2 regions of the Gordonia sp. CPCC 205515 genome follow, and region 1 is predicted to be linked to the other one. Evidence: riboswitches for the same ligand, from Rfam matches in the RefSeq annotation. Region 1 holds a riboswitch; the other holds the start of a gene.
The links. Region 1 has a riboswitch for S-adenosylmethionine ahead of AAFP30_RS05830 (hypothetical protein). Riboswitches for the same ligand answer to the same signal wherever they lie in the genome.

Region 1 (3,512 bases):
GCCGCCAACCTGCGCGCCGCCGGACTGCCCAACGGGGCCGACATCGGCCTGATCGGCGAGTTCGTCGTGTCGTGGTACCGGGGGTCGTTTGCGCACATCATCGACGAACTGCTGGAGCTCTACCGGCGGGTGCCGGCCCGGGTCGGGTGGGTCTACGTCAACGGACTGCTCGACGCCGGACGCGTCACCGAGGCCCACGTCATCGCCGAACTGAAACCGCCGTCCATCCGCGACTACTACTGGACCGCGATGGAGGCCTTTCACGCCCGCGGCCTGGCCCGGCTGGGGCTGGTCGAGGAGGGCCGCGAACTCTACGCCGAGCTCGTCGGCTTCTCCGGCACGGTCGCCGGACTCAACTCCGGCAGTGTGGCATTCGGGCCGATGGATGTGGTGCTCGCGGAGCTGGCCGAATTGATCGGGGATGAAGAAGCGGCGCAACGGCATCGGGAGATTGCCGCCGAGGTGGAGGAGAAGATTCGGCGCGGATTGGATGAGGTCGGGCGGGTGGGGTGAGGCCACCGCAAATATCGCGTGCATGTGGCGGCGAACAGTAGTAACGTCGTTCTACTCGCCACCGGAGCGAGATACCGCTGGAGACACCATGTCCCACACCGACAAGACGAAACCCCTCTGGGTCAAGCTCGCGCATCATGACCTCGAATGGTCCGAGGTCCACGATCACACTGGCGGCCCCTGTGACCTGCCGCCCATCGCTGACGGCTGCGCATTCACCTACGGTACGACGCAGTGTTATCGCGAACTGCGCTACACCGGCACCCGTGTGTGCTGCTGTCCGATCTGTCACGCTGTCGAATGGCCGCGGTCGGAGCGCCAGCGTCGACGGAGGGAGCGTCGGCGCCGGCGGGCAGATCTGCGGGGATGAAGGACTCTGCGACCTGGAGTTAGTGCCATCTTTGGCTTCTTATGGCCACTTATGGGGAATCTCCCATAAGTCAGCATAATTGCGTCGCGTTCCTCTGAGTCCGGCTGCAATGATGGCGTGAAGGTGCCCTGCTTGCGAGTCGCTCTTCACCACAACATGATTGGTACTACATCAAGCCGTGGACGAAACCTACAATCGTCTCCGCGAAGTCCACCCAGACCTGCGGAGAACTCATCATGTCGTCCGAATCTGGGTCATTCACGGTGGGCGCACCGCCTTGCAGTACGTCCTCTCCCTCCAATCCGAGGTCGGATGAGCTGTAGGTGAGCTCCAGATTCCGGCCGTCCGCCCACGAGGCAGTCCCGTAGACGGGTGCACTGGACATGACCGACAGTCCGCCCGTTCGCATGCTGATGTCCTCGTACCACTCGACTTCGCGGCCGCCGGCCCAGGTGAACACGACATCCCAGGCCATCATCTCGTCGGTCCAGTACGGCACCGCCCAGAGAGTCAGACCAAACTGGCCGGGAACGATGACCGCGGGCAACTGATCGACCGGATCGGCATCCCACGGCTCGACCTCAGGCTCGTCGCCAGAGTCCTGATTCGTTTTGTTGTCGCTCATGAAACCTTGCACCCCAATGTCGTCGGCGCTACCTTCTCGTCGGAGTAGCGCGTCGGCGCCGGTAGCAGATGTGCAATGTCTACCATCTCGGTCTGACATCTTGGGCCGGCAATTTCGATGTTCGCTCACCCAAAACCGGATTCACGGCCAGCGGCGATGCGGGGCGGTTCGCAGGATGACGCTGTCATCATGCTCCGGAATTGTCAGAGCCTCCTTGTATCCTGGACCACGCTTCACGAGACATCGTCGCCAAGCTCCGACTGGACGGTGCGCCAACCCCACGCTCGTGGGTGGCTCGGATGACGAAAGCGGTCGATACCAACAGGTTTCGACAAGAGCGCCTCTCCCGCGGAGGCTTCACCACGGATGGACACAATGGCAGACCCCGCATCGCCCGACGACCGCACGCCTCAGAGCGACCACGCCCGCGCGACGCCAGCCTACGACATGGGTTACCTCGCGTATCACGACAAGCGGTTCTCGGGCCCACCACGATCGGGATGGCACAAATCGAAACGTGAGACCTCGGGCATGAACGTCTCCCGCCGACTGTGGGACCAGCGTCAGGGATTACGGCGCGACTACGAGGCCGTCCACGGCACCGATCCCACACAGTGGCCGGTCCGGCATCCCGGGGTTGTTCTCGACGCCGTCCAATGGATCGCACATTCGGCATGCCTCGGTTGCGAGTGGATGGACCGGCAAGGCGTCTACATGAAGGAATCTGGCTGGCGGGAGAGAGCACTGGCGGCGGCGCGCGAGCACGAGGAGTCATGGCACCGCTAGCACGCGGGCTATCTCGCTGTCTGTCAGACGATCCCGAAAGCCGCACCAAGCTCCGAGCCCAGTGCAAGGGTCGACCGTCGGCCCCCGCACCTACAACCACGACCGACATAACGGAGACCAATATCTGTGAAGCTCTATTACCACCCCGACTACGTTGCCGCCGCGTACGGCTTTGACACCACCCGCAAGTCCGGCTGGATCGCGGACTCATTGGCCAGCGATCCTATTGAGGGTGTCGAGGTCACCGCACCGACGCCGCTGACCGTACGCGACCTCACCCGCGTCCATGACCCTGAGTATGTGGCAGCAGTGCGGACCGGCACCCCCGACTGGCTCGCCGAGTCGCAGGGATTCGACTGGGTCCCCGCGCTCTGGCAGATGGTGCTCTCGTCCAACAGCGGCGTCGTGGCGGCGGCACGCAGCGCCCTGAAGGAGGGCGTGGCCGGCTCGCTGTCCTCGGGACTGCACCACGCGCGCTATGACGAGGGCGCAGGATTCTGCACCTTCAACGTCCTGGTCGTCGCCGCGAAGAAGCTTCTCCACGAGGGCGACGTGCGCTCGGTGCTGATCCTCGACTTCGACGCACACTGTGGCGGCGGCACCGCCCAGCTCATTGCCGACGATGAGCGCATCACGCAGGTCGACGTGTCGGTCAGCCCGTTCGACCGCTACCCGGGGCATGCCAACTCGAACCTGACGCTGGTGGACAACGCCGACGGGTACCTGACCACCATCAAGGATGCACTGGCCCGGGCCGATGCCACAGAGTTCGATCTCTGCTTGTACAACGCAGGGATGGACCCCTACGAGGGCTGCGTCGTGGGCGGACTGGACGGCATCACCGCCGACGTGCTCGCCCGTCGGGAGCGCATGGTGTTCGACTGGTGCCGGCAGGCCGCCCTGCCGACGGCGTTCGTACTCGCCAAGCGGGTACATCAGCAGCACGCTTGATGACGACACTCTGGTGGGATTGCATCGACTCACCATCGATGCCGCTGCCAATCATCAACACCAATCAACACTGAAGCAGAGGCACCGTGAGCAGCCGCTACCGTGACACCAAACGCCGCATCATCACCGTCGAGTCGGCCTCTTGCGTAAAGAGAATTGCTCATCTTGGTGGGACCACCGTTGCTGTTGTTTCGTGCTGCGTCCACAGTTCATTCCACGTGCGAGTGTCACGTCATCCGTGTCGGCAGTCTCAGATTTGCCGGGAAT
Region 2 (3,512 bases), on a different contig from region 1:
GCAGTAGGTCGTGACCGGGATACCGCCGAAATCGGCGTCGGTCCGTGCGCCGGCCATCGTCAGGCCCGGGATGACGCCGACGAGAACGAGTTCGACGCCGCGCCCCCACAGGGTTCCGGCCTGGCGCGGATCGGAGTACAGCTCGCCGGAGACGTTGGTCGGGTCGATCCGGTATTCGCCGGTGGTGCCGTTACCGATGTCGGTCAGGGCGTCGCCGACGACACCTGCACCCTGCGAGTACCCGGCGATGACGACCTCCTTATCGGTGCCGCACGTCGACTGGTACGAGGAGACCGCCGCGAGGATGGCCTCGTCCCCCTGCGATTGGCTGTCATCGAAGCCGAAGGCGCCGAGCGGCCAGATCGACGCCGGGTAGTCGATGACCTCGGTGGTGTAGGCGCCTTCCGGGGGTGGACTGGCACCGGGCGGAAACGTCCCCTGGTACCGCTGACCGATCCCGACGACCGACGCGCCGGAGGTGTCCCAGGTCCCGCCGACCAAAAACACCCGGCCAGGCCCTTCGCATCCGGTTGGCAATGAATCATCGGCACGGGCCACGCCCGATCCGAAGGTCTGGCCCACGGCGAGCGCGACGGTCAGCACCGCGCCGCTCAGTAGCAGCATCACTGCCTGGGTTCGTCCGCGAAACCGGTGCGCCATCGTCCGTGCCTCCCACTCAGGGGTCGGGTGTGAGCCGCGTCTCGCACCCGTGGAACGCATCGAATACTAGCCCGAATTCAGGAAAGGCAATGCGAACTTGGGCACTTGCGATGTGCTTAGGATCGCTAAGCTATCCCTTATCGCGCAACACAATTGGAGGAGACAGTCCGATGAGTGAGGTCCTACTGGTCACCAACCACGACACCGTGGCGCTGGTGACGCTCAACCGTCCCGACGCGCGCAACTCGTTGAGCCCCGAGTTGATCACCGCGTTGAGCACCACGCTGCGATCCCTGGACGCCGACCCGCAGGTGCGCGCGATCGTGCTGACCGGTACCGACCCGGCGTTCTGCGCCGGCCTGGACCTGCGTGCGCTGGCCGCCGACGGTCCCGACTATCTGCAACTGTTCGCCGACGACGACTGCATTCGGCTGGTCGGTGAACTCGCGACGCCGGTGATCGGTGCGATCAATGGTCCGGCCATCACGGGCGGCCTCGAGATCGCACTCGGCTGCGACTTCCTGATCGCCGGGGACCGCGCGCTGTTCGGCGACACCCACGCCCGCGTCGGCGTGCTCCCCGGCGGCGGCCTGACCGCGCGGCTCCCCGATCGGGTGGGTACCGCGTGGGCGCGCCGGATGTCCTTCGCCAGTGAGATCGTCGACGCCGAGCTGGCCCTGCGGATCGGGCTGGTGACCGAGGTCGTCGAGCACGACCGGTTGATCCCGCACGCACTCGACCTCGCCGCACGGGTGTCCGATGCACCGGGAGACGTGACGGCCTCGCTCAAACACATGTACACCGCGGGGTGGGATACCGGCCCGGGCCGAATCCTCGATGTCGAGGCCCGGCTGTCCGCGGCCCGCCGGCCGGAGTGGGACAAGCTCGAAGCGAATCGGCAAAAGGTGATGGACCGCAACCGCTCTCAGTTGCGCTGACCGGCAGCGTCACGGGTTCGAATCAGTGCGCGCGAGACCATTCCCAGTCCGTTTCGAGCGTGTTATATCCTTGACGCCAGGTCATGAGCATCAGCGTGAAGCCCCGGCTTGCTGATCGGCAACCCTCCAACCGCGGTGGGGTGCTCCGGGTGATGACCGGGTTGAGAAACACTGTCGTGTTTCCCGGCAAGCGCGGGTCCGAAGGTCGGACCCCACCAGGGTCAATGCATCCTGCCGACCGTAGAAAGTGATCAACATAGTCATGTCCGACGCCACCGACGTCACCAATCCCGCCGACAGCTGGAGCTTCGAAACCAAGCAGATCCATGCGGGCCAGACCGCCGACGCCTCCACCAATGCGCGGGCCCTGCCGATCTACCAGACCACGTCGTACACCTTCAACGACACCCAGCACGCGGCCAACCTGTTCGGCCTCGCCGAGCCGGGCAACATCTACACCCGCATCATGAACCCGACCCAGGACGCGGTCGAGCAACGCCTCGCGGCTCTCGAGGGCGGCGTCGCCGCGCTGCTGGTCGCGTCCGGGCAGGCGGCCGAGACGTACGCGATCCTCAACATCGTCGAGGCCGGCGGGCATGTGGTGTCCAGCCCGCGCCTCTATGGCGGCACGTTCAACCTGTTCCACTACACGCTGCCCAAGCTCGGCGTCGAGGTCAGCTTCGTCGACGATCCGGAGGATCCGGCGTCGTGGCAGGCCGCCATCCGCGACAACACCCGCGCGCTCTACGGCGAGTCGATCTCCAACCCCAACAACGAGATCCTCGACATCCCCGGCATCGCCGAGGTCGCCCACCGCAACGGACTGCCGCTGATCGTCGACAACACCGTCGCCACGCCGTACCTGCTGAACCCGCTGGCCCACGGCGCCGACATCGTCGTGCACTCGGCGACCAAGTACATCGGCGGCCACGGCACTGCGATCGGTGGTGCGATCGTCGACGGCGGCACCTTCGACTGGCGTGGACAGCGCGACGGCAAGGATCTCTTCCCCGGTTTCACCACCCCGGACCCGAGCTATCACGGAGCTGTGTTCGCAGATCTCGGCGCGCCGGCATACGCACTCAAGGCCCGGGTGCAGTGGCTGCGCGACACCGGTGCCGCGATCTCTCCGTTCAACGCCTTCCTGCTGGCACAGGGTCTCGAGACGCTGAGCCTGCGGGTCGAACGACACGTCGCGAACGCACAGCGCGTCGCGGCGTACCTGAACGATCACGCCCAGGTGGAGTCGGTCGCCTACGCGGGACTGACCAGCTCGCCGTGGTATGACCGCGGACAGCAACTGCTGCCCAAGGGGCAGGGCGCGATCATCGGCTTCGAGATCGCGGGCGGCGTCGACGCCGGCAAGCGCTTCGTCGAGGGGCTCACCTTGCACAGCCACGTTGCCAACATCGGTGACGTGCGGTCGCTGGTGATCCACCCGGCGTCGACCACACACAGCCAGCTGACCCCCGAGGAGCAGGTCGCCGCCGGGGTCAGCCCGGGTCTGGTCCGCCTGGCCGTCGGAATCGAGGGCATCGACGACATTCTGGCCGACCTCGACCAGGGCTTCGCCGCGGCCCGATGACCAACGACGCAGAGTCCACGACAGTCCGGTAACCCCCAAGCACGGTGAATGAGGTGCATCGCAGAGTGAGTGAATTGTGTCAGTGAGTATCGAAACGAGGATCCAGACCGCTGATCGTCCCGACTGGGAGCAACTCCCGGATGGGGAGATGATGCGCGTCGACATCGGCTCGGTCTCACTCGACAACGGCGAGGTGATCGACGACGTGACGCTGGCGTTCCAACGCTGGGGCGCCTTGTCGCCGACGCGGGACAACGTCATGCTGACTCTGCATGCGCTCACCGGCGATTCCCACGTGACCGGCCCGGCCGGCGACGGCTATCCGTCGG

Region 2: linked by a shared signal. The riboswitch ahead of AAFP30_RS19955 (bifunctional o-acetylhomoserine/o-acetylserine sulfhydrylase) and the one ahead of AAFP30_RS05830 (hypothetical protein) in region 1 are both predicted to bind S-adenosylmethionine.

The regions. Positions count from the first base shown of each region.
Region 1 covers NZ_JBCLVJ010000004.1:134,579-138,090, reverse strand. The annotation lists gene AAFP30_RS05840 (BTAD domain-containing putative transcriptional regulator) at 1-513, shown strand, start outside; gene AAFP30_RS05835 (hypothetical protein) at 1,050-1,508, opposite strand; SAM riboswitch class IV at 1,740-1,852, shown strand; gene AAFP30_RS05830 (hypothetical protein) at 1,884-2,294, shown strand; gene AAFP30_RS05825 (hypothetical protein) at 2,421-3,245, shown strand.
Region 2 covers NZ_JBCLVJ010000013.1:1,298-4,809, forward strand. The annotation lists gene AAFP30_RS19945 (PE-PPE domain-containing protein) at 1-624, opposite strand, end outside; gene AAFP30_RS19950 (enoyl-CoA hydratase) at 831-1,598, shown strand; SAM riboswitch class IV at 1,678-1,797, shown strand; gene AAFP30_RS19955 (bifunctional o-acetylhomoserine/o-acetylserine sulfhydrylase) at 1,861-3,183, shown strand; gene metX (homoserine O-acetyltransferase MetX) at 3,260-3,512, shown strand, end outside.